Regions from separate parts of the Cupriavidus sp. GW821-FHT07C08 genome, predicted to be linked through region 2. Evidence: predicted binding sites of a transcription regulator. Region 2 holds the regulator's gene; each other region holds the start of a gene.
The links. Region 2 encodes sigma-54, which starts transcription at its own class of promoters, with help from an activator protein. Its sites were predicted from a motif close to TGGCANGNAANCTGCTTT; they were not measured.
Positions count from the first base shown of each region.

Region 1: a site for sigma-54 is predicted at 7,204-7,221, ahead of AC07UK_RS10880 (phenol hydroxylase subunit). Genes of this name have one in related genera too.
Region 3: a site for sigma-54 is predicted at 6,066-6,083, ahead of AC07UK_RS24975 (pilin). Genes of this name have one in related genera too.

Region 1 is NZ_JBWKQZ010000006.1:249,795-259,677, reverse strand. It holds gene AC07UK_RS10910 (quinone oxidoreductase family protein) at 1-852, shown strand, start outside; gene AC07UK_RS10905 (enoyl-CoA hydratase/isomerase family protein) at 929-1,687, shown strand; gene AC07UK_RS10900 (LysR family transcriptional regulator) at 1,694-2,584, opposite strand; gene AC07UK_RS10895 (muconate/chloromuconate family cycloisomerase) at 2,697-3,815, shown strand; gene AC07UK_RS10890 (tripartite tricarboxylate transporter substrate binding protein) at 3,881-4,876, shown strand; gene poxR (phenol degradation transcriptional regulator PoxR) at 5,035-6,756, shown strand; gene AC07UK_RS10880 (phenol hydroxylase subunit) at 7,257-7,481, shown strand; gene AC07UK_RS10875 (aromatic/alkene monooxygenase hydroxylase subunit beta) at 7,532-8,527, shown strand; gene AC07UK_RS10870 (MmoB/DmpM family protein) at 8,560-8,841, shown strand; gene AC07UK_RS10865 (aromatic/alkene/methane monooxygenase hydroxylase/oxygenase subunit alpha) at 8,877-9,883, shown strand, end outside.
Region 2 is NZ_JBWKQZ010000012.1:119,201-129,083, forward strand. It holds gene AC07UK_RS17145 (monovalent cation:proton antiporter family protein) at 1-811, opposite strand, end outside; gene AC07UK_RS17150 (KpsF/GutQ family sugar-phosphate isomerase) at 953-1,936, shown strand; gene lptC (LPS export ABC transporter periplasmic protein LptC) at 1,980-2,609, shown strand; gene lptA (lipopolysaccharide transport periplasmic protein LptA) at 2,678-3,328, shown strand; gene lptB (LPS export ABC transporter ATP-binding protein) at 3,386-4,186, shown strand; gene AC07UK_RS17170 (RNA polymerase factor sigma-54) at 4,319-5,800, shown strand; gene hpf (ribosome hibernation-promoting factor, HPF/YfiA family) at 5,849-6,199, shown strand; gene ptsN (PTS IIA-like nitrogen regulatory protein PtsN) at 6,655-7,110, shown strand; gene hprK (HPr(Ser) kinase/phosphatase) at 7,191-8,162, shown strand; gene AC07UK_RS17190 (PsiF family protein) at 8,325-8,717, shown strand; gene rapZ (RNase adapter RapZ) at 8,835-9,719, shown strand; gene AC07UK_RS17200 (LON peptidase substrate-binding domain-containing protein) at 9,811-9,883, shown strand, end outside.
Region 3 is NZ_JBWKQZ010000022.1:62,085-71,967, reverse strand. It holds gene hmpA (NO-inducible flavohemoprotein) at 1-835, shown strand, start outside; gene AC07UK_RS24995 (IS110 family RNA-guided transposase) at 1,096-2,322, shown strand; gene AC07UK_RS24990 (hypothetical protein) at 2,618-3,055, shown strand; gene AC07UK_RS24985 (hypothetical protein) at 3,070-3,585, shown strand; gene AC07UK_RS24980 (PglL family O-oligosaccharyltransferase) at 3,587-5,389, opposite strand; gene AC07UK_RS24975 (pilin) at 5,486-5,998, opposite strand; gene AC07UK_RS24970 (TerC family protein) at 6,317-7,012, opposite strand; gene sucD (succinate--CoA ligase subunit alpha) at 7,250-8,131, opposite strand; gene sucC (ADP-forming succinate--CoA ligase subunit beta) at 8,231-9,397, opposite strand; gene AC07UK_RS24955 (DUF2889 domain-containing protein) at 9,487-9,883, opposite strand, start outside.

The sequences.
Region 1 (9,883 bases), on a different contig from region 2:
GCGGACATCTACCAGCGCAAGGGCGCGCACGGCCCCCACACCGCGGCGCCGTTCCCGGTCACGCTGGGCTCGGTTGGCGCCGGCAAGGTGACCACGGTTGGTCCCGGCGTAGAAGGGTTCGAGGTTGGCCAGCGCGTCGCCTGTATGCATCCGGGCGCCTACCAGGTGACGCGCAACGTGCCAGCCGGCCGGGTCGTGCCTTTGCCGGACGCGATCCCGGAAGAGGTGGCCGGCGCCACGCTGCTGCGCGGGCTGACGGCCGAGTACCTGCTGCGCCGGCTCTACGCGGTGCAGCCGGGCGAAGCGGTGCTGGTGCACGCCGCGGCCGGGGGCATGGGCGTGCTGCTGTCGCAGTGGGCGCGCGCGCTCGGCGCGACCGTGATCGGCACCGTGGGCAGCGAGGCCAAGCGCGCGGTAGCGCTGGAACATGGCTGCCACCATGTCATCAACTACCGCGAGGCGGACTTCGTGGCCGAAGTCCAGGCGTTGTTCGGCGGCGAGGGCGTGGCGGTGGTCTACGACGCCGTCGGCAAGGACGTGTTCGTGCCGTCGCTGCAATGCCTGCGGCCGTGCGGCATGGCGATCAACTACGGCACCGCGTCGGGCGACGTGGAGGCCTTCGACCTGCAGCTGCTGCACGCGCGCTCGCTGATCGTGTCGCGGCCCACGCTGCGCACCTATATCGCCAGCCCGCAGGCCCTGGCCAATGCCGCGGCCACGCTGTTCGCCGCGGTCGCGGGCGGGCAGCTGCGGCTGGAGGTCAACCACCGCTACCCGCTGGCCGCCGTGCGCGACGCGCACCGCGACCTGGAGGGCCGGGCCACCACGGGCTCGGCCGTGCTGATCCCTTGAACCCGGCGAGCGCCAGATGAAACGCCGTCGCGCCCCGCAGGCCGGTGCCCAATGATCCCTACCTGGAGTATTCCCGATGCAGACTGATGGTTCCCTTCCTTCGCTCGACATTGCCGGTCATGTCGCCACGATCACCCTGCGCCGCCCGGAGGTGGCCAACCGCCTCGGGCCGGATGACCTGGCCGAGCTGCAACGGCATGTCGATGCCGTGAATGCCAGCGACGTGCGTGTGCTGCGCCTGCGCGGCACCGGCAAGTACTTCTGCAGCGGCTTCGATATCGGCAGGCTCGCGGCCGGGCAGCGCGGTGCCGGCTTCGAGACCCTGGTCAACGCAGTGGAGGACTGCCGCGCGGTGACCATTGCCGAGATCCACGGCGGCGTCTATGGCGGCGGCACGGACCTGGCGCTGGCGTGCGATTTCCGGCTTGGCACCGCCGCGGTGGACATGTTCATGCCGGCGGCTCGGCTGGGGCTGCATTTCTACCAGCGCGGCATGGAGCGCTATATCAGCCGGCTGGGCCTGAACCACGCCAAGCACCTGTTCCTGACCGCCGAGCGCATCGACGCCGACGAGATGTTCCGCCGCGGCTTCCTGACCGAGCTGCTGCCGGCGGAGCGCCTGCGCGAGCGCGCCGTCCAGCTCAGCGACACCGTGGCCGGGCTGGCACCGCTGGCGGTGCAAGGCATGAAGCGGCACCTGAACGCGATCGGGCGCGGCGCGCTGGATACCGACGCGCTGGCTGGCGACATCAGCCGGGCTACCCAGTCGCAGGACATCCGCGAAGGCGCGCTGGCCTGGAAGGAAAAGCGCAGGCCGCAGTTCACCGGCACCTGATGCAGCTTACTGTCCCTGCCGCATCACCCATTCCACCACCCGCGCCAGGAACGGTGACGTGTCGCCTTCGCGGTAGCTCATGATGACCGGCGACACGAAGCCCGGCGCGTCGATCGGGCAGTAGCGCACGTCGTCGCGATGCAGGCGCTGGATCGACGCCGGCACCAGCGTGATGCCAATGCCGGCCGCCACCAGCCCCAGCGCGGTCTGCAGTTCGTTGGCCTCCTGCGCCACACGCAACTGCAGGCCCTGCGCGCGGAACAGCGACAGCAGGTGGTCGGCATAGCTGGGCCGCGGCCGGGCCGGGTAAAGAATGAACGGCTGCGCCGCCAGCGCCTGTGGCGTGAGCGCCTTGCGGCGCGGCGCGGGCAGGCGTGCGGGCAGCGCTGCCACCAGTGGCTCGGCCATCACCACCTGCTGGCGGATGGCGGGATCGTTCAGCGCGATGCGGCCGAAGCCCAGGTCGATGCGGCCGGCCTTGAGCGCCTCGATCTGCTCCACGGTGATCATCTCGGCCAGTCCTACCTCTACCTGCTGGTCGTGCCGGTCTGATTCGCGCAGCTCGCGGATCAGTTCCGGCAGCACGCCATACAGCACCGACGGCACGAAGCCGATGCCGAACCAGCGCTTGTCCTGCCGCCCGATGCGGCGCGTGCCTTCGATGGTTTCTTCCAGCCGCTGCGTCAGCTGGGTGGACTGCTCCAGCAGGAAGCGGCCCGCCTCGGTCAGCCGCAGCCCGCGGCCGACGCGGTCGAACAGTGCCACGCCCACTTCTTCTTCCAGCTGGCGGATCTGGCGCGACAGCGGCGGCTGCGCCATATGCAGCCGCTCGGCGGCGCGGGTGACGTTGAGTTCCTGGGCCACGACCTGGAAATAACGCAGGTGCCGGAGTTCCATTGGTGTCCTGCTCCCATACCTGTAGGGTATCGATCGAGACATCATCGGTCTTGGACGCCGGCAAAGTCAAGCCGCATACTTGGCTTAAATGATCAATTGGCATCGACAAGGTATGACCACGACTATCACTTCGGTGGAAGCCATCCTGGTGGACCTGCCCACCATCCGGGCACACCAGCTGGCCATGGCCACCATGCAGCAGCAGACGCTGGTGATCGTGCGGCTACGCTGCAGCGACGGCGTGGAGGGCATCGGCGAGGCCACCACCATCGGCGGCCTGTCCTATGGCGACGAAAGCCCGGAAGGCATCAAGCTGACCATCGACACCTACCTGGCCCCTGCGCTGGTTGGCCAGGATGCCACCAACGTGCATGGCGCGATGGCGCGCCTGGGCAAGGTCGCGCGCGGCAACCGCTTCGCCAAGTCCGCGCTGGAGACCGCATTGCTGGATGCGCAGGGCAAGCGCCTGGGCGTGCCGCTGGCCACGCTGCTGGGGGGCGCGGTGCGCTCGACACTGCCGGTGCTGTGGACGCTTGCCAGCGGCGACACCGCCCGCGACATTGCCGAGGCCGAGCAACTGCTGGCCGAGCGCCGCCACCATACCTTCAAGCTGAAGATCGGGCGGCGCAGCGTGCGCGACGACGTGGCCCACGTGGCCGCGATCAAGCGCGCGCTGGGCGACCGGGCGCGCGTCACCGTCGACGTCAACCAGGCCTGGAACGAGGCCGACGCCGCCACCGGCATCGCCATGCTGGAAGCCGCGGGCATCGACCTGATCGAGCAGCCGACTCCGCGCGAGCAGCGCATGGCGCTGGCCCGGCTGGCCGCGCGCTTCGTGGTGCCGATCATGGCCGATGAAGCGGTGTGCGGCCCGGAAGACGCGATGGAACTGGCGCGCATTGGCGGCGCCGACGTGTTCGCGCTGAAGATCGCCAAGGCCGGCGGCATCTTCGGCATGCTGCGCACCGCCGCGGTGGGCGACGCCGCCGGCATCGCGCTGTACGGCGGCACCATGCTGGAGGGCAGCGTCGGCACCATCGCCGCGGCGCATGGCTTCTGCACGCTGCCGCAGCTGGCCTGGGGCACCGAGCTGTTCGGACCGCTGCTGCTCAAGGACGATATCGTGCAGCAGCGCCCCGAGTACCGCGACTTCAGCCTGCATCTGCCCGAAGGCCCCGGCCTGGGGCTGGCGCTGGATGAAGACAAGCTGGCGCACTACCGGCGCGGCTGAACTGGCAGGCAACTTCCCCGCATGACACGCCATATGCGCGGGGCGCATCAAGCAGTGAGGAGACTATGAAAACGTTATTCCAGCGGCTGGCAAGCACCGGCCGCGCAGGGGCGCTGGCACTGGCTGCCGGCCTGTCGTTCGCCGCACCGGCCGCGCACGCGGCCTATCCCGACCACCCGATCCGCTGGATCGTGCCGTTTCCCGCGGGCGGTGCCATGGACAACATCGCGCGCACGCTGGGCGAAGACATGTCGCGCACGCTGGGCCAGGCCATTGTGGTCGAGAACCGGCCGGGCGCCGGCGGCAATATCGGCGCCGAACTGGTGGCGCGCGCGCCCGCCGACGGCTACACACTGATCATCGTCGCCAACGGCATGGCCGTGAACCCGGCGCTGTACGGCCGGCTGAGCTACGACCCGGTCAAGGACTTCGCGCCGGTGTCGCTGCTGGCGGTGGTGCCCAACGTGCTGGTGGCCAGCAAGGCGCGGCGCCAGGAAAGCACTGTCAAGGACGTGGTGGCGCACGCCAAGGCGGCGCCGGGCAAGTACACCTATGCCTCCGCGGGCAATGGCACCTCGATCCACCTGGCGGGCGAGCTGTTCACCTCGATGGCCGGTGTCGACATGCTGCATATCCCCTACAAGGGCAGCGGCCCCGCCATGACGGACCTGCTGGGCGGGCAGGTCGACTACATGTTCGACAGCATCACCTCGGCCAGGCCGCATATCGAATCGGGCAAGCTCACGGCGATCGCGGTCACCACCAGCAAGCGCTCAAGCGCGCTGCCCAATGTGCCGACGGTGGCCGAAGCCGGCCTGCCGGGCTATGAACTGTCGCCCTGGTTCGCCGCCTTCGTGCCGGCGAAGACGCCGCAGCCGGTCATCGACACGCTCAACCGCGCCATGCTCGAGGCGCTGCGCAAGCCTGCGGTGCAGAAGCGGCTGGCGCAAATCGGCGCCGAGCCGATCGGCAGTTCGCCGGCGGTGCTGCGCGAGCACCTGGCGAAGGAAACCGAGAAGTGGGGTGTGCTGATCCGCCAGCGGGGTATCCGGGCGGATTGAGCGGCCTGGACCAGCGCGGTTCATAGGGGGGAGTCCCCCGGAGATGCTCCGGGGGAAGGTCATTACCCAGCCCCCCGTCTCCCTGGCACATAATGTGCGTAAGATGCCAGCCGAAAGGCACACTCGAGCGGATCACCCGCCGGCACTGAGGGGAGACAATGAGCAGTTCAACCGACAAGTTCTCGGCCACCATGCGCGATGGCCTGGCCGATCTTGCCCGCCGCCTGCGCTTTGCCATGGAGGAGGGCGCGATCTGGCTGGACGAGCAGCGCATGATCCTGATCCATACCGCCGCCCTGGGCGCCCTGCGCAAGGAACTGGTGGACACCCTGGGCATGGAGCGCGCGCGCGGCCTGTTCACCCGCATGGGCTTCCATTCGGGCATGCGCGATGCGGAGGTCGCGCGCAAGCTGCGCGCCGGCCACAGCGACTTCGGCCAGCTGGAGATCGGGCCCTGCCTGCATACCATCGAGGGGGTGGTGCGGGTCACGCCGGTCAAGGTCGACATCGATATCGCCGCCGGCATCTACGATGGCGAATTCCTGTGGGAAGACTCCTTCGAGGGCGACGTCCACCGCCAGCTGTTCGGCATCGTCGACGAGCCTGCCTGCTGGATGCAGATCGGCTACGCCACCGGCTACACCTCGGCGCTGATGGGGCGCACCATCCTGTACCGCGAGGTCGAGTGCATCGCCTGCGGGCACCCGCACTGCCGCATCATCGGCAAGCCGGTGGAAGCCTGGGAAGACGGCGCGCAGGCACTGGCGCTGTACCAGCCCGATCCCGTAATCGAGACCATCATCGCCCTGCAGAGCGAGGTCGAGCACCTGCGCGCGCTGCAGGGCACCCCGGCCACGCCGGCCGACCTGGTCGGCACCTCGCCAGGCTTTCGCGCCGCCTGGAGCCTGCTGCAGCGCGCCGCGGCCAGCAACGTGACGGTGCTGCTGCTGGGCGAGACCGGCGTGGGCAAGGAGCGGTTCGCGCAGGCATTGCACAGCGTGAGCGGGCGTGCCGACAAGCCCTTCATTGCCGTGAACTGCGCGGCGATTCCCGACGAGCTGATCGAGTCCGAGCTGTTCGGCGTGGAAAAGGGCGCCTTCACCGGCGCCAGCCAGTCGCGCCCCGGGCGCTTCGAGCGTGCGCACGGCGGCACCCTGTTCCTGGACGAGCTGGGCGAGCTGTCCGCCTCGGCCCAGTCCAAGCTGCTGCGCGTGCTGCAGGAAGGCGAGGTCGAGCGCGTGGGTGGCACCGGCACGCGCAAGGTGGATGTGCGGCTGGTGGCCGCCACCAATGTCGACCTGGCCGAAGCGGTGAAGCAGGGCACCTTCCGCAAAGACCTGTACTACCGCCTCAATGTCTACCCGGTCACGATCCCGCCGCTGCGCGAGCGCCTGGACGATATCCGGCCGCTGGCCGAGCGCTTCGTGGCCCGCTATGGCGCGCGCCACGGCAAGCGCATCGTCGGCATCACCGACCGCGCGCTGGCCGAGCTGCGCCACTATGACTGGCCCGGCAATGTGCGCGAACTGGAGAACGTGATCGAGCGCGGCGTGATCCTGGCCAGCCAGGGTGGCCAGATCACCGCCGACCACCTGTTCCTGCCGGGCACCGTGGCACCGGTGGTGGATACCGCGCCGCGGCTGGGGGCGGGCGGCACCTTGCCAGACCTGCGCGAAGCCGCGGTCCATGCGCTCCTGGACCAGATGTCCGAGCAGCAGCTGGCGCTGGGCGACGTCGAGACCGTGCTGATGGAGGCGGCGATGCAGCGGGCCGACGGCAATATGAGCCAGGCCGCGCGGTTGCTGGGCATTACGCGGCCGCAGCTGGCGTATCGGTGGAAGATGCGCGGTACGCGTGGGGGCAACGGCCACGGCAACTGAGGCCGCTTTCAGGCTTCAAATGCCGATGGTTTGCTCCCTCTCCCGCTTGCGGGAGAGGGAGCGCGCCGGTGGTCATCAACATCGATCGCGTCATCACGCGCCTCGAATCCTCCCTTCTTCCCCACTTGATCATTTGATGCATCCCCTCCCGGCCGCGCATCGGCCCGAAGTTGCCCGATGCTGCACCGCGCCAGCGATTTTTCCCTGTCAGATCAAGTCTTCTCACCTATGTTGCCCACGCACGCTGCTGCGCCGCAGGGCAATCCCATCCGCATCGGTTCGCTGCCCGCAAACGCCCGCCCAGCGCGGCTTTTGATCATTTGATCAAGGCCTGTGCGCAGCTTCATCAATTCATCGATGCGTTTCGTGCGGACCTTTCCGGGTTAACGCGCACGCTCGCCACCGCCAATTCCCCGCAAACCTTGTCCCACAACGCTTCGCGCTCGCTGGCACGGTCTTCGCAGTAAGGCCTGCGTCCAGCCAACGCAAAGGAGCGCGCCATGAACACCCCGTCGGTTCCCCTGTTCGAAGCCACGCCGCGCTATGTGCGGGTCGACGGCCGCACCCCCGAAGGGTTTGTGCAGTTCGCCTTCAGCGTGGCCGACCCCGAGCTCAACGTCGAACTGATCATGCCGGAGCCGATGTTCGAAGCCTTCTGCTGCGTCAACCGCGTGCGCTTCCTGCCCCCGCTGGAAGCCGCGCCGCAGCCGCAAGCCGACGACTGACGCCGCAGCCACCGCATCACAAAGAGAGAAGGGATACAGGAGACCAAGCGATGCAAGTCGATATCAAGACCCAGCAGATCCAGCCGCTGCGCCAGACCTACGGCCATGTCGCGCGCCGCTTCGGCGACAAGCCGGCGTCGCGCTACCAGGAGGCGACCTACGACGTGCAGTCGGAGGTGAACTTCCACTACCGCCCCACCTGGGACCCCGGATTTGAGCTGTATGACAAGCGCCGCACGGCGATCGTGATGCAGGACTGGTACGCGCTGAAGGACCCGCGCCAGTTCTACTACGGCGCCTACGTTACCGCGCGCGCGCGCCAGCAGGATGCAACCGAGAAGAGCTTTGCCTTCGTCGAGAAGCGCGGGCTGCTGCAGGCGCTGCCGGCCGAATGGCAGGAACGCCTGGCCACCGGCCTGCTGCCGCTGCGCCATGTGGAGTGGGGCGCCAACATGAACAACTTCTACTGCGCCGACTATGGCTGGGGCACGGCCATCACGCAGGCCTGCACCTATTGCGCGATGGACCGCCTGGGCATCGCCCAATACCTGTCGCGTATCGGCATGCTGCTGGACGGCAATACCGGCGTGGCACTGGAGCGAGCCAGGATGGCGTGGCTGGAGAGTGCCGCGTGGCAGCCGCTGCGCCGCTTTGTCGAGCACACCTTTGTCACCGAGGACTGGTTCGAAACCTTCGTCGCCCAGAACCTGGTGCTCGACGGGCTGCTCTACCCGCTGGTCTACCAGCATGCCGACGCGGTGATCGCGCGCGCCTGCGGCACCGGGCTGGCGGTGCTGACCGAATTCATGAACGACTGGCGCGACGAGCACGCACGCTGGGTCGATGCCGTGATCCAGGCCGCCGCGGCCGAGTCCGATGCCAACCGCGTGCTGCTGTCTGGCTGGGCGCGCGCCGCCTGCGCCGAGGTGGCGCAGGCGCTGGTGCCGGTGGCCGATGCGCTCACCGGCGAGGACGGCGCGCAGATGGTGGCGCTGTGCCGCGAGCAGTTCGAAGTCCGCCTGGGCAAGCTCGGCCTGGCTGCCTGATCCGCCCACAACGAATCCCACGGAGACACGCCATGTCAGCCACCGCTGCCAACGTCTACATCGCCCTGCAGAACAACGACGACACCCGACCCATCATCGACGCCATCACCGAGGCCAACCCGCATGCGGTGGTGTCGCAGTTTCCCGCCATGGTCAAGATCGACGCCCCCGGCCACCTGACCATCGTGCGCGAACTGGTGGCCGGCAAGCTAGGCCGCGACTGGGACCTGCAGGAGATCCACCTGAACCTGATCTCGCTGTGCGGAAACATCGACGAAGACGAAGACGCCTTCACGCTGCGCTGGAACGCCTGATACCGCAGCGGCATAGAGAACATCACGGAGACATCATGGACGCACGCAAGAAGCTCAACCTGCGCGAGAAGTACGCCTCGATGACGCGGGACCTGGCCTGGGAAACGACCTACGAGCCGATGGACAAGGTCTTCCCGTTCGACAAGTACGAGGGCATCCGCATCCACGACTGGGACAAATGGGAAGACCCGTTCCGCATGACCATGGATGCCTACTGGAAATACCAGTCGGAGAAAGAGCGCAAGCTGTACGCGATCATCGACTCGTTCGTGCAGAACAACGGCCACCTGAACGTATCCGATCCGCGCTACCTGAACGCGCTGCGGCTGTTCCTGACCGGCGTGACGCCACTGGAATACGCCGCCCACCGCGGCTACGCGCACCTGGGCCGGCATTTCCGCGGCGCCGGCGCGCGCGTGGCGGCGCAGATGCAGTCGGTCGACGAACTGCGTCACGCCCAGACCCAGCTGCACACGCTGTCGGTCTACAACAAGTACTTCCACGGCTTTGGCGAATGGCGCCACATGCACGACCGGGTCTGGTACCTGTCGGTGCCCAAGTCCTACTTCGAGGACGCGATGAGCGCGGGGCCGTTTGAGTTCATCACCGCGATCTCGTTCTCGTTCGAGTATGTGCTGACCAACCTGCTGTTCATGCCGTTCATGTCGGGCGCCGCCTACAACGGCGACATGGCCACGGTGACCTTCGGCTTCTCCGCGCAGTCCGACGAGTCGCGCCACATGACGCTGGGCCTGGAAGTGGTCAAGTTCCTGTGCGAGCAGGACCCCGGCAATATCCCGATCCTGCAGAAGTGGCTGGACAAGTGGTTCTGGCGCGGCTTCCGCCTGCTCACGCTGGTCGGCATGATGATGGACTACATGCTGCCCAAGCGCGTGATGTCGTGGGCCGAGGCCTGGGAGATGTACTTCGAGCAGGCGGGCGGGGCGCTGTTCAAGGACCTGGAGCGCTACGGCCTGCGCATGCCCAAGTACCACGAAGTGGCCACCAAGACCAAGGACCGCATCACGCACGAGGCCTGGGC
Region 2 (9,883 bases):
GGAACGGCTTGATGTCCTCTTCCACCTGGTGGCGGTAGGGCGTCTCGGAGATCAGCATGCCCGCCATGAAGGCGCCCAGCGCCATCGACAGGCCCAGCCGCTCGGTCAGCGCCGCCATGCCCAGCGTCACCAGCAGCAGGTTCAGCATGAACAGTTCCTGCGAACGGCGCGCCGCCACCACGTGGAACCAGCGGCTCATCAGGCGCTGGCCAAGGAAGAAGATGGCGCCCAGGGCCACCACGATCTTGACCGTGGCCAGGCCCAGCGCCACCATCAGGTCGCCCGGATCGCGCGACAGCGCCGGGATCACGATCAGCAGCGGCACCACCGCCAGATCCTGGAACAGCAGGATGCTGATGATATTGCGGCCCTGCTCGCTTTCCAGCTCCATGCGCTCGGACAGCATCTTGGAGACGATCGCGGTGGAAGACATCGCCAGCGCCCCGCCCAGCGCCACCGACGCCTGCCAGGACAGCGGGAACAGCCAGTTGAAAGCCCAGCTGGCCGGCACCACCGCCAGCATCGACAGCACCACCTGCGAGCCGCCCAGGCCGAACACCAGCCGCTTCATCGAGCGCAGCTTGGTCAGGTTGAACTCCAGCCCGATCGAGAACATCAGGAAGACCACGCCGAATTCGGCCAGGTACTTGGTCTGCGCGGTGTCGCTGGCCAGCCCCAGCGCATGCGGGCCGATCAGGATGCCGACGGCCAGGTAGCCCAGCATCGGCGGCAGCTGCAGCATGCGGAATGCGACCACGCCGAAGACGGCGGCGGCCAGCAGCACCAGGGTCAGTTCCAGCGGAGAATGCATCAGGGGGTCTGGGTGACCGGCCAGGCGCGCGTCCGACCCGGCACGGGCACCCTGCCGGCAAAATACGGCGAGCACGGCAAGCACGACGTGCGCCATGGGTCGGGCCAGGCGCCATCGCATTCGTTGGTATACTTCGTCGCCATGATAGCTAATTTCGATGCGGATCGAGCACTCAGGCTCGCCCGCGACACTCTCCAGACCGAAGCCGATGCGGTTTCCGCACTTTCCGGACGCCTGAACGGCGACTTTGCCCGTGCCGTGCTGCTGATCCTGCAATGCACCGGGCGCGTGGTTGTCTCAGGCATCGGCAAGTCCGGCCATATCGGACGCAAGGTCGCGGCCACGCTGGCCTCTACCGGCACGCCGGCGTTCTTTGTGCACCCGGCCGAGGCCAGCCACGGCGACCTGGGCATGGTCACGCGCGACGACGTGCTGATCGCCTTCTCCAATTCTGGCGAGACCGGCGAGCTGCTGTCGATCATCCCGATCGTCAAGCGCATTGGCGCGCGGCTGATCTCGGTCACCGGCAACCCCGACTCCAACCTGGCCAAGCTGGCCGACGTCCACCTGGACGCGGCGGTCGAGAAAGAAGCCTGCCCGCTGAACCTGGCGCCGACGGCCAGCACCACCGCGGCGCTGGCGCTCGGCGATGCGCTGGCGGTGGCGGTGCTCGATGCGCGCGGCTTTGGTGAGGAAGACTTCGCCCGCTCGCACCCCGGCGGCGCGCTCGGGCGCAAGCTGCTGACCCATGTGCGCGACGTGATGCGCACCGGCAACGCCGTGCCCGAGGTGCGCGAGAACACGCCGCTGGCCCAGGCGCTGATGGAAATCACCCGCAAGGGCATGGCCATGACCGCCGTGGTGGACCCGGACGGACACGCCATCGGCGTCTTCACCGACGGCGACCTGCGCCGCCTGCTGGAAACCCCGCGCGACTGGAAGACCGTGCCCATCGGCGAGGTCATGCACCGCAACCCGCACGTGGTCAACGAGAACCAGCTCGCCGTCGAAGCGGTGCAGGTGATGGAAGCCAACCGCATCAACCAGCTGCTGGTGGTGGACGACGACGGCCGCCTGACCGGCGCGCTGCATATCCACGACCTGACCCGCGCCAAGGTCATCTGAGCGGGCGCGGGCCCGGCACAACCGGCACAACGCCAAGGACACCATGCAGGCACTCCTCGCCTCCCTCAGCGGCATCGTCATGCGGCTGCTGCCGCTGCTGCTGATGGCCTTCGTGGCGGGCAGCACGTTCTGGCTGGTCCAGATCAACTCCCCCAAGGAAGACCTGGCCGCGCAAAGCACCAAGAAGCATGAGCCTGATTACTTCATGGACCGCTTCTCGGCCACCGAGCTGGCGCAGGACGGCAGCACCAAGATCCGCTTCACCGGCGAGCGCATGGTCCATTTCGAGGACGACCAGACCTACGAAGTGACCCGGCCCGCCATGCGCGCGTACGAGCCGGACCGCCCGCCGGTCACCGCCCGCGCCGATATGGGCCGCATGAACGCCGAGGGCTCGGTGATCGACCTGTACGGCAACGGCTTTGTCATGCGCCAGCAGGGCGTGGACGTGTCCAAGGACCCGCAGCTGACCGCCGCATCCAGTTATTTCCAGCTGCTGGTCAATGACGACATCGTCAAGACCGACAAGCCGGTCAAGCTGACGCGCGGCCCGTCGGTGATGACCGCCAACGGCCTGATCTTCAACAACGTCACGCGCGAAGTACAATTGCTCGGCAATGTACGCGGCACCATCATCACCGGGCCGACCCCGGGCCGCGCGCCGGGGTCCTGAGCCCCGGCCCGGGGGCCGCGCCAACCCGCACCAACGTACCCAGACGCCCTCAAGCAACCCCTGCCAACATGACTGCTTCCCTGACGACATCGTCCCGTCAACGCACCGCCCCGGCCCTGCTCGCCCTGGCCCTGGCCTTCGGCCTGCTGGCCCAGCCCGCCCTGGCCGAGCGCGCGGACCGCGACAAGCCGATGGTGCTGGAGGCGGACAACGCCAGCTACGACGACGTCAAGCAGATCTATACGCTGACCGGCAACGTGGTGCTGACCAAGGGCACCATGATCCTGAAGTCCGACGCTGCCGAACTGCGCACCGACCCCGAGGGCTACCAGTTCGCGGTGGCCACCGCCAAGCCGGGCAAGCAGGCCTACATCCGGCAGAAGCGCGAAGGCGTCGACGAATACATCGACGGCTGGGGCGACCGCATCGAGTACGACGGCAAGCAGGAGTACTCCAAGCTGATCGGCAATGCCCGCATGGCGCGCCTGCAGGGCGCCAAGCAGGTCGACGAGATCCGCGGCGCGGTGCTGACCTACGACAGCCGCAAGGAGTTCTACACGGCCGCCGGCGGCGGCAGTGGCGACGCCGCCGCCGCCAATCCGTCCGGCCGCGTGCGCGCGGTGCTGTCGCCGCGCCAGGACCAGAAGACCGGCGCCACGGGCAACATCGGCTCGCCGCTGGACCTGAAGCCGGCGCCCGCGCCTGCCAACAAACCCTGACGCCTGGCGCCGGCTTGCCTGCCCGCGCCAGAAACGCCTGAACGCCAGACTGTGCCAATGACCGATACCGCAACCATCGCCGACAAGCCTTCCGTCGAAGCCTCCACCGTCCTTCCCGGCGGCAGCACGCTGGTCGTGCGCCACCTGAAGAAGCGCTATGGCTCGCGCACGGTGGTCAAGGACGTCTCGCTCGACGTGAAGAGCGGCGAGGTGGTCGGCCTGCTCGGGCCTAACGGCGCGGGCAAGACCACCTCGTTCTACATGATCGTGGGCCTGGTGGCGCTGGACGAAGGCGATATCGTGCTCGACGGCGACCACATCAGCGGCCTGCCGATCCACGAGCGCGCGCGCATGGGGCTGTCGTACCTGCCGCAGGAAGCCTCGGTGTTCCGCAAGCTCAACGTCGAAGAGAACATCCGCGCGGTACTGGAGCTTCAGGTGAGCAACGGCAAGCCACTGCCCAAGACCGAGATTGAGCGCCGCCTGGATTCGCTGCTCGACGACCTGCAGATCGCGCACCTGCGCAACAACCCGGCGCTGTCGCTGTCGGGCGGCGAGCGCCGCCGCGTGGAAATCGCGCGCGCGCTGGCGTCGTCACCGCGCTTCATCCTGCTGGACGAGCCCTTCGCCGGCGTGGACCCGATCGCCGTGGGCGAGATCCAGCGCATCGTCAGCTTCCTCAAGGCACGCAATATCGGCGTGCTGATCACCGACCACAACGTGCGCGAGACGCTCGGCATCTGCGACCACGCCTACATCATCAGCGAAGGCACGGTGCTGGCCGCGGGCCAGCCCGAAGAAATCATCGCCAATGACGCAGTGCGGCGCGTCTACCTGGGCGAGAACTTCCGCATGTGATTTAGCGGCCTGCCCGGGGCGGCAGGCCTCTTCGCGCGCGCGTGGGCCCTCCCACAGCCAGCGGCGATCGGACCGCAAAAGCGATAGCAATTTCCGTTCCAACAACGGAAAGATGCGCATAGAATAGCTCGCATGAAACCGTCGCTACAGCTCCGTCTTTCCCAGCATCTGGCCCTGACCCCGCAACTGCAGCAGTCGATCCGGCTGCTGCAGCTCTCCACGCTGGAACTGCAGCAAGAGGTCGAACAGGCGCTGACGGAAAACCCGCTGCTCGAGCGCGAGAACGACTGGATCGAAAGCCCGCTGCGCGTGGCGGCCGATGGCTCGGTCAACCTGCAGAGCGCACCGGCGCCCGCCCCGGCAGAGCCCCAGGGCAATGGCGAGGCCCGCGCCGACGGCGCGGGTGACGATGACAGCTATGGCGACAGCGGCAACGGCGACGACTATGGCAGCGGCGACTGGAGCCTGGACGACTTTGCCCGCCGCCCTCAGGGCGACGAGGACGAAAAAACGCCGATGCAGCTGCGCGAAGCCGAGCCCACGCTGCGCGAGTACCTGATGGAACAGCTCACGCCGCTGAAGATCTCGGCGCGCGACAAGGGCCTGGCCATCTTCCTGATCGAATCGCTCGACGACGATGGCTACCTGAGCGCGTCGCTTGAAGAGATCTGCACGGAGTTGCCGGAAGAACTCGAATTCGAGATCGACGAAGTCCACGCCATCCTCACGCTGCTGCAGAGCTTCGACCCGCCCGGCGTGGGCGCGCGCAACGCCGCCGAATGCCTGGCCCTGCAGTTGCGGCGCCTGACGCACCCGCAGCGCGAACTGGCGCTGAACATCGTTACCAACCACCTGGAGTTGCTCGCAGTACGCGACTACACGCGGCTGAAGAAAGCGCTGCAGGTCGATGAAGTGGCACTGAAGTCCGCACACGAACTGATCCGCTCGCTGGCGCCCTACCCTGGCCATGCATACAGCCGTCCGGAAGCCGACTTCGTGGTGCCGGACGTGTTCGTGCGCAAGGGTGGCGGCGGCTGGATCGCGCAACTCAATCCGGATGTGATGCCGAGGCTGCGCATCAACGATATGTATGCGCAAATCCTGCGTGGCGCGAAGGGTGAGTCCGGCACGGCCGGGCTGCAGCAGAAGCTGCAGGAGGCGCGCTGGCTGATCAAGAACATCCAGCAAAGGTTCGACACAATCCTGCGTGTCTCGCAGGCCATTGTCGAGCGTCAAAAGAACTTTTTCAGTCACGGCGAAATCGCCATGCGCCCCTTGGTTTTGCGGGAGATTGCCGATACACTGGGTTTACACGAGTCAACCATCTCCCGGGTGACGACCAATAAATATATGGCAACGCCGATGGGTACTTTCGAACTGAAGTACTTCTTCGGCAGCCACGTGTCCACCGAAACCGGTGGCGCGGCTTCATCAACGGCCATCCGCGCCTTGATCAAGCAACTGATAGGAGCCGAAGACCCTAGGAATCCCCTTTCCGACAGTCGCATTGCCGAACTGCTGGGTGAGCAAGGCTTTGTTGTTGCGCGCCGCACTGTTGCCAAGTATCGCGAAGCCCTGAAGATCCCCGCAGTCAATCTCCGCAAGTCTTTGTAGCCGAGCCCACCGCCTGCCTGGTGAGGCTCTTTCAGAAGGAGAAGCGCTATGAACTTCAAGATCAGTGGACACCACCTGGACATCACGCCCCCTCTGCGTGAGTACGTGGAAACGAAGCTGGAGCGAATCGTCAGGCATTTCGATCAGGTCATTGGCGTTAGCGTGCTGCTCTCTGTCGACAACCACAAGGAAAAGGACCGGCGTCAGTACGCGGAAATCAATCTACATCTCAAGGGCAAGGACATCTTTGTCGAGGCGCATCACGAAGACCTATATGCAGCGATCGACGCACTCGTCGACAAGCTGGACCGTCAGGTGATCCGCTACAAGGATCGCGTGCAAGGCCACGACCGCGAAGCGGTCAAGTACCAGATGGCCGCAGCGCAAATGCAGCAATGACCGTGCCCGGCAGCCCCGCAGCGGGCTGCTGAATCAGGATTGAACAGGCAAGCCGCGCCACGAAGCGCGGCTTTTTTGCGCCCTCGCGTTCCGGGTTGCCGCCGGCATGCCGCGCCCGCACTGGCGGTGCGGCCCGGCTGTGGCGCCGGAGCCAACGCTTTTCACCCGAATGGGCAAGAGTGTTCGCAAGCGCTGCGCCAAGGTGTATGCTGCGCCATACAAAGAGAGGGAATCCTGGCCGCGCCCCGCATCGGTGCGCCGGCTCCCGGCCCGGAGGCACGATTGCATCACCATGTATCGTTCTGCACCGGCTTGCCCCGCTGCGCTGCACAATACAGGGGTAGTCGCTGCTCTATAATGGGCCGGACGCCTCCGGCCAGGCCAACGGCAGCCCGGAGCCAGCCCACTGCCCGGCGGAACGATCTGCCCGCTAACTGAAATCCTGCGCATCGCCCATGAATCGTTTGGCCAAATTGCTGCCACCCGGCAACATCACCCTGGACGTCAGCGTCACCAGCAAGAAGCGTGTGTTCGAGCAGGCCGGGCTCCTCTTCGAGAACAACCATGGTGTGGCGCGCGCCATCGTGACGGACAACCTGTTCGCGCGCGAGTCGCTGGGGTCCACCGGCCTGGGCGCAGGCGTGGCGATCCCGCACGGCCGCATCAAGGGCCTGAAGCAGCCGCTGGCCGCCTTCATGCGCCTGGCCGAGCCGATTCCGTTCGAATCGCCGGATGGCAAGCCGGTATCGCTGCTGATCTTCCTGCTGGTGCCCGAACAGGCTACGCAGCAGCATCTGGAAATCCTGTCAGAAATCGCGCAACTGCTTTCCGACCGCGACATGCGCGAAGGACTGGCCACGCTGCCGACGCCCGATGCCGTCCATCAGCTGCTGATCGCATGGCATCCCTGATCCCCTGATCCCCCAGGCGGGCCGGCACCAGACCGGGCAGGCGCCAGGCGCTTCGCAAACCGCCCCACCAGTCATACCGCATGGAACTCACCGGCGTCACCTCCCAGTCCATCTTCGACGACAACGCAGCCGACATCAAACTCTCTTGGGTGGCCGGCCTGGAAGGCGCGGACCGCGCCTTCGACGTGGAGTTCGCCCGCGAAGCCACCTCCGCCGCCGACCTGGTGGGCCACCTGAACCTGATCCACCCCAACCGCATCCAGGTGCTCGGCAAACCCGAGATCACTTATTACCAGCGGCTGGACGATGAGACCCGCAAGCGCCAGATGGGCGAGCTGATCCTGCTGGAGCCGCCCTTCCTGGTGATCGCCGACGGCATGGAGCCGCCGCCCGACCTGGAACTGCGCTGCACGCGCTCGTCCACGCCGCTGTTCACCACGCCGGTGTCGTCGGCCGCGGTGATCGACCACCTGCGCCTGTATCTGTCGCGCATTTCCGCGCCGCGCGTGACCATGCACGGGGTCTTCCTCGACATCCTGGGCATGGGCGTGCTGATCATGGGCGAATCTGGCCTGGGCAAGAGCGAACTGGGCCTGGAATTGATCTCGCGCGGCCACGGGCTGGTGGCCGACGATGCCGTGGACTTCGTGCGCCTGGGGCCGGATTTCATCGAAGGCCGCTGCCCGCCGCTGCTGCAGAACCTGCTTGAAGTGCGCGGCCTGGGCCTGCTCGACATCAAGACCATCTTCGGTGAGACCGCGGTGCGCCGGAAGATGAAGATCAAACTGGTGGTGCAGTTGGTGCGCCGCAACGACGGCGAGTTCGAGCGGCTGCCGCTCGATTCGCAATACCTGGACGTGCTGGGCCTGCCGATCCACATGGTCAAGATCCAGGTGGCGGCCGGGCGCAACTTGGCCGTGCTGGTCGAGGCCGCGGTGCGCAATACCATCCTGCGCCTGCGCGGCATCGATACGCTGCGCGACTTCATGGACCGGCAGCGCGCCGCGATGCAGGCCGATGCGGTTTCGCGCGGCCAGGGCCGCCTGCTCTGAGCCCCAGCGTTTTCATTTGCTTACAACGGCGTTGACGCAGGGCGTCAACGTTCTTCAGGCATGCTCCGTTTTGTGCTGTAATGGGCATCGCGCCCGTTACGGAAGCTGCAACGCCGGCAATGGCGCGCGGCCATGAAGTTTTCCACACCCAGGAGAGCAAGCATGAAGAAACTGATCGCGATGTGCGCGCTGGTCACCCCGATGATCGCCGCCAGCGCTTTTGCACAGACCACCGCCACGCCGGCAACTCCCGCGACGCCAGCCAAGCCGGCGGCCACCGCACCGGCAACGCCGGCCATGCCTGCCACGCCCGCCACCCCGGCTACCCCGGACAAGCCCGCAGCCAACGCCCAGCAGGACAAGATGAAGGCCTGCAATACGCAAGCCGCCGGCAAGAAGGGCGACGAACGCAAGGCGTTCATGAAGGAATGCCTGTCCAAGGGCGCGTCCAAGACCCAGCAGGAGAAAATGGCCTCCTGCAGCAAGTCGGGCAAGGGCAAGAAGGGCGACGAATACAAGACCTACATGAAGGAATGCCTGTCCAAGGCAGCCTGAGCCGCAACCAGCGCCGCAAGCTGACGACAAAAGCATGGCGAACCGCGAGGTTCGCCATGCTTGCTTTGCGCGTGGTGTCATGACGCCTTCATCACGTGATGCTATGCTTCAGTTGCTATGCGCATCATCCTCATCACCGGCATATCCGGTTCCGGCAAGTCCGTCGCACTGAACGTGCTCGAAGACGCAGGCTACTACTGCGTGGACAACCTGCCGGCTCAGTTCATCCCGGAACTGACCCGCTACCTCGACAGCCAGGGCTATACGCACCTGGGCGTCGCCACTGACATCCGCAGCCGCGAGTCGCTCGACCAGTTGCCCGACACCGTGCGCGCGCTGGCCGCGGAGCACCAGGTCGAAGTGGTGTTCCTGACCGCCAGCACCGACGCACTGGTGCAGCGCTACTCCGAGACGCGCCGCCGCCACCCGCTGTCGGGGCGTACCGACGGCATGCCGGGCCCGGGCGGTGAACCGGGCTTCAACGACACCGCGCTGATGGAAGCGATCGAGATGGAGCGCGCGCTGCTGAGCCCGCTGGCCGAGGCCGCGCACCGCATCGACACCAGCAATGTGCGCACCAATACGCTGCGCAGCTGGATCAAGGAGCTGATCCGCGACGACAGCCAGCGGCTGACGCTGCTGTTCGAGTCGTTCGGCTTCAAGCATGGCGTGCCCAGCGATGCGGACATGGTGTTCGACGTGCGCTCGCTGCCCAACCCCTATTACGACCTGGCCTTGCGCCCGCTGACGGGGCGCGACACGCCGGTGATCGACTTCCTGCAGGCCCAGCCAATGGTGCTGGCAATGGCCGAGGATATCCGCGCCTATGTGGAAAAGTGGCTGCCAAGTTTCATTGCCGACAACCGCAGCTACCTGACCGTGGCGATCGGCTGCACCGGCGGCCAGCATCGCTCGGTCTATATTGCGGAAAGGCTTGCCAACTACTTCCGGGCGCATGGTAATGTGCTGGTGAGACACCGAGAGCTCGCACCGGCGGGCTGACGCAGGCGGGACTGCCCACTGGCATCACTGGCATCTGCGCGCCGCGTTGGCCGGCTGGCCCATTGCTGCGCGATACCCAAGCTGGCACTGCATGTCCTCGACCGACCTCTACCGTCCCACGGGATCAGAAGATCCGCCACGGACGCTCGACAACCTGCCGCTGT
Region 3 (9,883 bases), on a different contig from region 2:
CGGGAACCTGGCCGATGTACTGATGGGCATGGAGAGCGAGCTATATGAGCGTTCGTCGGAACAACCGGGTGGCTGGAAGGGGTGGCGCACCTTTGTGGTTCGCGAGAAGCGCCCCGAAAGCGACGTGATCACGTCATTCATCCTTGAGCCGGTCGATGGTGGTCCGGTGTTGAACTTCGAACCCGGCCAATACACCAGCGTCGCGATGGATGTGCCCGCGCTCGGGTTGCAGCAAATTCGCCAGTACAGCCTGTCGGACATGCCAAACGGGCGGAGCTATCGGATCTCCGTCAAACGTGAAGCTGGCGGGACGCAGCCACCGGGCTATGTCTCGAACCTGCTGCATGATCACGTCAATGTCGGGGATGAGGTCAGGCTGGCTGCGCCGTATGGAAGCTTCCATATCGATGTCAACGCCAGGACACCGATTGTCCTGATCAGCGGCGGCGTGGGGCTGACACCCATGGTCAGCATGCTTAAGCGGGCAATACAGGATCCACAGCGCCACGTGGTGTTCGTTCACGGCGCACGCAATAGTGCAGTGCACGCCATGCGCGACCGGCTGCGTGAAGCGGCCAAGGCAAACGAGAACTTCGATCTTTTTGTGTTCTATGACCAGCCACTGCTTCAGGATGTGCAGGGACGCGACTATGACTACCCAGGACTGGTCGATGTGAAGCTGATTGAGAAAGCGGTTTCCCTGCCCGATGCCGACTATTACATCTGCGGTCCGATCCCGTTTATGCGAATGCAGCATGATGCACTCAAGAACCTGGGCATCCATGAGGCACGCATTCACTACGAAGTATTTGGCCCAGACTTGTTTGCTGAATAGTTGTCCATCAGGCGCGCCCGACCCCGAAGGATGAAGCGGACTTGCGGCCGACGCATTGCGAGATTGGCTCGGGATAAGATGTCGCCAGGTATCGGCAACGAGGTCGGCTCCTGCTTGGTGCCGAGCCCGTTGAATAGTTGGACCCGCAGCCCTGCGAGCACCCCGAATTGTGACCACGGGTGGCAACACCCTGGAACACGTCTAGTAGATTTCGACGACGAGGGCTGCTGCCGATGCCATTGACTCTGGCAGGAGGCTCCATGCAAGTACTCTTTCCTCGCTGCGCCGGACTGGACGTGCACAAGGACACCATCGTGGCCTGCGTGCGCTGCGTCTCGGCGCCAGCGCACCAGGAAGTGCGCAGCTTTGACAGCACCACCGCCGGACTGCTGGCGCTGGCCGACTGGCTGGCGCTGCACGGCTGCACCCACGTGGCCATGGAAGCTACTGGCGTGTACTGGAAGCCGGTGTGGCACATCCTCGAGGGCAACTTCGAGTTGGTGCTGGCCAACGCCCAGCACATCCGCAACGTGCCCGGCCGCAAGACCGACGTCAACGACGCGATGTGGATTGCCGATCTGCTCGCCCACGGCTTGATCCGCTCCAGCTTCGTGCCACCGGCCGCCATTCAGGAACTGCGCGATTTCACCCGCACCCGCAAGCAGCTCGTGCGCGAGATCTCCCAGCACAGCTTGCGCATCCAGAAAGTGCTTGAAGACGCCAACCTTAAGCTGGGCAGCGTACTCTCGGACGTGCTGGGACACAGCGGCCGCGCCATGCTCAAGGCCATTGTCAACGGCGAGGACGATCCCGAGCGGCTTGCCGCCCTGGCCCAAGGCAACGCCCGAAAGAAGAGCGCCGAATTGCGCGAGGCGCTGCGCGGACGCATTACCGAGCACCACCGCACGATGCTCAAGCTGCACCTGGACATCATCGGCGCTCTGGAGCACACGCTGGCCGAGCTCGACGCCGTCGTGGGAAAAGCGCTGGCGCCGATCCAACAGCGCGCCCGCCTGCTGACCACGATCCCCGGGGTTAGCGACTTGACCGCCCGGGTCCTGTTGGCGGAGATCGGCGTCGACATGACGCGCTTTCCCGATGCTGGCCATCTGGTGTCCTGGGCCGGCTTGTGCCCGCGCAATGACGAGAGCGCCGGCAAGCGGCGCAGCACGCGCGTGCGCAAGAGCGGCACTTGGCTCAAGACCGCCCTGGTCACCGCCGCTTGGGCCGCGGTGCGCGTCAAGACCAGCTATTTGCGTGCTCAGTTCCTGCGCATTAAGGCCCGGCGCGGCGCCAAGAAGGCCATCCTTGCGGTGGCTGCCTCCATGCTCACGGCCGCCTACCACATGCTCCGGGATGGCGTTGAGTACGCCGACCTTGGCCCTGATTACTTCGACCGCCATCATGCCGAGAAGACCATCCGCCGCCTGCTCAAACGCCTTGCCGATCTCGGGTGTCATGTGGATCCCATAGCTCATCCTGTCTAGTGCTTCCTAGTAGCAGGAAGGCAGTGGGGAGCATTCAGGGTGCAAACAAGCACCCAGCAGTGCTTCCCATTGCCCGAAGACACCGATCGCCAGGCGCCCCGTTGCGCCGTATCACACCGTCTTACGCCACTGTCGTTCCCCGGTAATAAAGGTAACGCCGCATTTCCACGTACGCCGCGCCGGCGCCGGCGCGTGACAATTTGGTATTCAATACGATTGCGGGCCGGCGCATTTCGCGGCCGGCGTCTCTGCCCGTGGCGCGCCATGCGGTGTGTGCGGGGATGAGGTGAATACCATGAACGGGCGCATGCTCTGCCAGCTGGCCCTGGCAATGGCGGCAACGGCCGCGAGCGGCGCCGCCCTTGCCGGGCGGGCCGATTTCCACGATGCCGCTTGGCACGATAGCGACGCACGTGGCGCCTTTATCCAGACGCGCACGCGCGTCGGCGTGGGCCTCTATTTCGGGCCCGGCGTGTTCTACGGTGGCTATCCCTACGCCTACCCGGCCCCCTACTACTACCCGGCCCCGATGGTCGCCGTGCCCGCGGCGCCACAGGAGTACATCGAACAGGGCCCGAACGGCCCGGTGCCGGCCCCCGGCCCGGACAACGCCGTGCCGCAGGATCAGGGCTGGTGGTACCACTGCAACCAGCCCGAAGGCTACTACCCGTACGTGCAGTCCTGTCCCGGCGGCTGGCACCGCGTACCGGCCCAACCGCCGCCCAACTCCTGACGCGGGGTGACACCATGCATGCCCTGACCCGGGCCACGCTGGCCGTGGCCACCCTGACCCTCGGCGCCTGCGCCGTGATGCCTGCCGGCCCCAGCGTGATGGTGCTGCCGGGCACCGGCAAGAGCTTCGACCAGTTCCGCGCCGACGACTACAACTGCCGCCAGTTCGCCTTCGGGCGGGTGGGCGGTGTCTCATCCTCGCAGGCCGCCAACAATGCTGCCGTCGGCAGCGCCGTGGTCGGTACCGCGCTGGGCGCAGCGGCGGGCGCGGCCTTTAATGGCGGTTCGGGTGCGGCGGTGGGTGCAGGCGTCGGCCTGCTGACTGGCGCGGCAGTCGGCGCGGGCAATGCCCAGTACGCCGGTTACGGCACGCAGCAGCAATACGATGCCGCCTATGTCCAGTGCATGTACGCCAGCGGCAACCGGGTGCCCGCTCCCGGACGCGTCGCCGCTGCGCCACCGCCGGCACCACGGTACTACTATCCGCCGCCCCCGCCACCGGTCTATTACAGCCCGTATCCGTACTATTAGGTCAGTCCCGGGGCCACTCGGAGTACCGACGCGAACGGTCGCCAACCCATGCGCAGAATGCCTGCGGACGTTGGTCTGGTGCCAGATCGCGGCATGCCTTCGCAATCTCGGCGTATTGCGCGACTTCATCGCCAAGGTAGTACCAGCGCAGCCGTTCCATCCACTGGCGGCCTTGCGCAGGATCGCCGGTCAGCGCCAGCAGCCATGCGGTGCGCGCGATCATGGTCGGCGTGGGCAGCAGGTGGACGGCGGCGATGTGGGCGGGCAACAACTCTGCCGCATTGGCCGGCGTGATGGTGGCCTGGCCGGCAGCGTCGGCCTGCGCGTACTGGCGGAACCAGAAGCGCGGCATCGGCAAGGCATTGCGGCGGTCTTCGCTGCTGGCGTATTCGCGGGCTTCGGCGCGGCGGTAGTCTTGCCACATGGTGGCCAGCACGGCCACAGCCACCACGACAAACGCGATCGCCAGCCCCCGTGCCACTGGCATCGGCACGCGCCAACGCCCGAATCCTGACGGCTCCAGCCAACCGAGCATGAAGCAGAACGGCAGGAAGAAATAGAGGTAATGCAGCGGGTATTCGAGCATCGAATGCGCGCACAGCATCGCCAGCCAGGTGAGCACCAGCACGGTCTGCTTGCGCTCTTCGTTATCGCCGTGCCACAAGCGCACGCGAATCACGCGCCATAGCCACGCCAGCAGGATCAGGCCCACGCCGGCGGTGCCGACGATGCCCGTCTTCGCCAGCAGGTCGAGGATCGCGTTGTGGGCGTGCAGGGACATCTCCACCTTCACGCCGACTTGCTGCATCTGCTGGAATTGCGCCCAGCCGAACTCGCCCCAGCCGACGCCGAACCAGGGGTGGGAGCGGAACATTGCCAGCGCGTGGGTCCACAGCGCGCCGCGCGCGGACATCTGGTCTTCGGCTTCGAGTTGCGCGATGGTGTCGAACAGGCGCCAGTCGAAGGCTTGTCCTGCCGCGCGGATTGCGGGCTGCAGGATCAGCAGCATCGCCACCATTGCTACGGCTACGACGAGCAGACCGACTGGCCGCTGCATTGGATCCGAGTCGCGCCGCCCGCCTCGTGCCAGCCACGCCGCGACCAGTGCATAGACCGCAGCCAGGCCAACATGCAGCACGCCGGTGCGCGAGCCGGACAGCACGATGCCGCTTTCCAGCAAGGCCACGGCGGCGAGCCACATCGGGAAACGCAGGCGGCCCCGCGAGGCCAGCCACACTGATGCCACCAGCGCCAGGCCTTCAACGGTGGCCTGGTGGTTGGGTTGGTTCAGGTTGCCCCAGAGGCGGCGGTTGTTATCGTAGAAGTAGGTGGAGACGAGGCCAAAGGCACGGGGTTCGAGGTGGAAGAGCTGCACCCACTGCGTCACGACACCAAGCAGGCCAGCGATGAGGAACGCGATAGCGAGAGTGTCAGCAATCTCCAGATTGGATGCAGGCGATGCGCGGCAGTACGCCCACGATGCACACGTCACCATCGCGCCAAGAACCAGCGTGAGAACAGTAACATGGCGGCTGCCGGTGATATCAGGGTTGCCGGTGACGCTGAGTACAAGGCTGACGACGACCAGCCAGAGAAACAAAATCGAGACCCACGGAATCGAGCCGAAAGGCGATGCTGCAGACCGTCGCACTGCATAGATGGCTAGGACAGCGATCGCACCGAGCGCGCCGGTCCATTCGCCATAGAACGTCGCAAGCGGCAGTGTGTGCCGGGAGACTAGCAGCGGAATGGCGATTGCTGCGATGAGGGCGGCCGACGGGAGAGTTGTCCGGGACGGCGGCATTGAGGCGCCTGGTTAGGGGAAAGGCGCATGATAGCTTGGAGCGTAGGCAAAGAAAAAGCGCCCGAAGGCGCTTTTTCTTTAAGGAACGTACTGAAATTAGACCTTAGGCAGATACTGTGCGGCCAGAGTCGAGTTGGCCGTGTCAATTGCCCACGTCGCTGCCCCGGCGGTAAAGGTGCCGAGCAGGATGACTGTCTTACCACCCAGCGCAGGAGGAATATTCCCAGCAGCCGCCTTGTACGTAATGGTAATAGTTGCAGTTTGCGGAGTCGCGCCAGCCGCGCTTGTGCCGGCAACTGCGATCGTGGCTACCAGATTGCTGGCAAAGCCTGCAGGAAGGGGAATACCGAGGGCATCAGCACCTGCCTGCGCCGCATTCGACGCGGCACTAATGTCACCACCCGAGGCAGCCATGGCAATGGCCGTCTTTACCGCAGAGGCAAGTGTGAGACCTTCGGAAGCCTTTGCCCGAACTGTGTAATCCTGATACTGCGGAATCGCAATCGCCGCCAAAATACCAATGATCGCCACCACGATCATCAGTTCGATCAGCGTAAAGCCCTTCTGGACACGACGGCCCAGCTTCTTCAGTTGTTGTACCCGTTGCATGATTTGACCCCTCGAAGAGATTTTAGTTGAGCGTTGCACGTCTTCGGTTTCGTGACGCGGGGACTATTGAGCAGTAAGCGTGCCAGCGGCATCCCCCATCCGTAGGAGGTGAAAAGCGACAAATTTCGTCACCCGACAGGGGGATGCATGCCGTATGCGCCAAAATTTGTCACTTGCGCCCCCTACCACCGCACGAAGCGACAAAATGTGCGATCACTCACATGAGTTAGTTGGCCAAGGCACCGACGGCCGCCTTGCCGGCGCACCAATGAAAAAGGGCGGCCAGCTGGCCGCCCTTCTCGCCTGGGCGGAACCTCGTCAGGCGGTCTGTGCCGACCGGCGGCTCAGCAGCTTGCCCATAAGCACCACCAGGATCGCGCCGGCGGCGCCGAATACCAGGTGGGCGTGCGGCACGTGGACTTCGAACCAGGCGGCGTCGACCGGGTCGCTGACCAGCATTTCGCCGGCCAGGTAGCCCAGCAGCGCGGCGCCCAGCACGATGATGACCGGGAAGCGCTCCATGACCTTGAGCAGCAGCGTGCTGCCGAACACGATCAGCGGAATCGACAGGCCCAGGCCGATGATCAGCAGCATCAGCTGGCTGCCCTCGGGGCCCTTCTGCGCAGCGGCGGCCACGGCCACCACGTTGTCGAGGGACATCACCAGGTCGGCGATCAGGATGGTACGGATGGCGGCCCAGATATTGTCCTTGCCGTCGTGGCCTTCCTCGTCGTCATCGCCGGTCAGCAGCTGCACGCCGATGTAGACCAGCAGCACGGCGCCGACGATCTTCAGGTACGGCAGGCTCAGCAGCTTGACCGCGGCCACGGTCAGCACCACGCGCATGATGATGGCGGCGGCGCTGCCCCAGAAGATGGCCTTCTTCTGCTGGGCGGGCGGCAGGTTGCGCGAGGCGAGCGCGATCACCACCGCGTTGTCGCCGGACAGGACGATATTGGTCAGGATGATCGATCCCAACGCAATCCAGAATGTGGTGGAAGACAGCAACTCCACGGCAGGGCTCCTCGATTTTTTTAGGTGGCACACCCGTCATCTGACGGGGTTTCGGATGTCTCAAAATACGAACATGACTGTTTACCGCACGAACCTTTCGATTACATTTCAATCGTGTCATGTTTCGCCTAGGGGGTATCCCTGACCCCCGCTGCGCCAGAATGACAATGCCCCCGCGCGGGCGGGGGCATTGCCTGGTGCGCCATCCCCGCGCTGGCGGGAATGGCAAGGTACGTCTTACAGCATTGCCTTCAGCAGGCGGCCCATCTCCGACGGGTTCTTGGTCACCTTGATACCGCAGGCTTCCATGATTTCCAGCTTGGCCTGGGCGGTATCGGCACCGCCCGAGATCAGCGCGCCGGCGTGGCCCATGCGCTTGCCCGGAGGCGCGGTCACGCCAGCGATGAAGCCAACCACCGGCTTCTTCATGTTTTCCTTGATCCAGTAAGCCGCGTTGGCTTCGTCCGGACCACCGATCTCGCCGATCATGACCACGGCGTCCGTTTCCGGATCGTCGTTGAACATCTTCATCACGTCGATGTGCTTCAGGCCGTTGATGGGGTCGCCACCAATGCCGACAGCCGACGACTGGCCCAGGCCCAGCGCGGTCAGCTGGCCCACGGCTTCGTACGTCAGCGTGCCCGAGCGCGACACCACGCCGATGCGGCCCTTCTTGTGGATGTGGCCCGGCATGATGCCGATCTTGATTTCGTCCGGCGTGATCAGGCCCGGGCAGTTCGGTCCCAGCAGCAGGGTCTTCTTCTTCTCGCGGCGCATGCGGTCCTTGACTTCCATCATGTCGCGCACGGGGATGCCTTCGGTAATGCAGACCACCAGGTCCAGGTCGGCGTCAACGGCTTCCCAGATCGCGGCAGCGGCGCCTGCGGGCGGCACGTAGATGACCGACACGGTGGCGCCGGTCTGGGCCTTGGCGTCCTTGACGCTGGCGTAGATGGGAATGCCTTCGAAGTCTTCACCGGCCTTCTTCGGGTTCACGCCCGCGACGAAGCAGTTCTTGCCGTTGGCGTAGTCGCGGCAGCCACGGGTGTGGAACTGGCCGGTCTTGCCGGTGATGCCCTGGGTGATGACCTTGGTGTCTTTGTTGATCAGAATCGACATGCTGTAATCCTTTGCTTGGCTACGAGCGGCGCGCGCGAGGGCGCATCAAAGCGCCTGCGCACCGCCCGCGTTCGCGTATGGTTGCGTTCGTGCGACGGCTTACTTGCCAGCGGCAGCGGCCACCACCTTCTGGGCGGCTTCTTCCATCGTGTCGGCCGAGATGATGGGCAGGCCCGAGTCGGCCAGCATCTTCTTGCCGAGGTCTTCGTTGGTGCCCTTCATGCGCACGACCAGCGGCACCGTCAGGTGCACGGCCTTGGACGCGGAGATCACGCCTTCGGCGATCACGTCGCAACGCATGATGCCGCCGAAGATGTTGACCAGGATGGCCTGCACGTTCGGGTTGCTCAGCATCAGCTTGAAGGCTTCGGTCACCTTCTCGGTGGTGGCACCGCCGCCCACGTCGAGGAAGTTGGCCGGCTCGCCGCCGAACAGCTTGATGGTGTCCATGGTGGCCATGGCCAGGCCGGCGCCGTTCACCAGGCAGCCGATGTTGCCGTCCAGCGAGATGTAGGCCAGGTCGAACTTCGAGGCTTCGATTTCGTTGGCGTCTTCTTCATCCAGGTCGCGGTAGGCAACGATTTCCGGGTGACGGAACAGCGCGTTCGAGTCGAAGTTGAACTTGGCGTCCAGCGCGATGACCTTGCCGTCGCCGGTCAGGATCAGCGGGTTGATTTCAGCCAGCGAAGCGTCGGTTTCATAGAACGCCTTGTACAGGCCTTGCAGGGCCTGGCGGGCCTGCGCCACGCTCGCGTCGGGCACGCCGATCTTGCGGGCGATGTCGTCGGCTTCAGCGTCGGTCAGGCCGACCGACGGCTCGATGATCAGGGTGTGGATCTTTTCCGGGCTGTGGGCAGCGACTTCCTCGATGTCCATGCCGCCTTCGCTCGAGGCCATCAGCGCGACCTTCTGCGAAACACGGTCCACCACCAGCGAAACGTACAGTTCCTTCTTGATGTCGGCGCCTTCTTCGATCAGCAGGCGGTTGACCTTCTTGCCTTCCGGGCCGGTCTGGTGCGTGACCAGCTGCATGCCCAGGATGTTCGAGGCGTAAGTCTTGACGTCGTCGATGCTCTTGGCAACCTTCACGCCGCCGCCCTTGCCGCGGCCACCCGCATGAATCTGGGCCTTGACGACCCACACCGGGCCGCCGAGCGTTTCTGCGGCCTTCAGGGCCTCGTCAACCGAGAACGCGGGGATGCCGCGCGGAACCGGCACATTGTATTTGCGCAGGATTTCCTTGCCTTGATACTCATGGATATTCATGCGTGTTTCCTTTCGGGTAGGCGTAAAAGGTAGAAGGGAAGAATCTGAAAGAAGACGAACTCTCTCGTCAGGCTGGCCAATCCTGAGAATCAGCCGGAGGTGCCGGTCGGCCGCTCGGCCGGGACAGCGTCGTTGCCGTGGTCGCCGCGGTCGCCATTGGCCGCGGCTGGCGCCTGAGGCGCGGTTGCGACGGCAGGTGCTGCCTCGGCCCGTACCTTGGGCGTCGGCTGGTGACCATACCAGCGCGGGTAAAACTGACGAACCACCTCGCCATCGAAACGCAGGGCGTGGCAGCCGTTCAACTGATAGGGCGGCTCCGGATTCGGGTCGTCCTCGCCGTTGTCGCGGATATTGATGACTTCACCGGCAAAGGCCTGGATCGCCGTGCTGGGCAGCACGCCGGCGGCCTCGGTCAGGTGGGAGCAACCGTGCATGCCGCCCAGGCGCTCACGCACGGCCTTGCGAAAGCCCTTGCGCAGGTTCAGG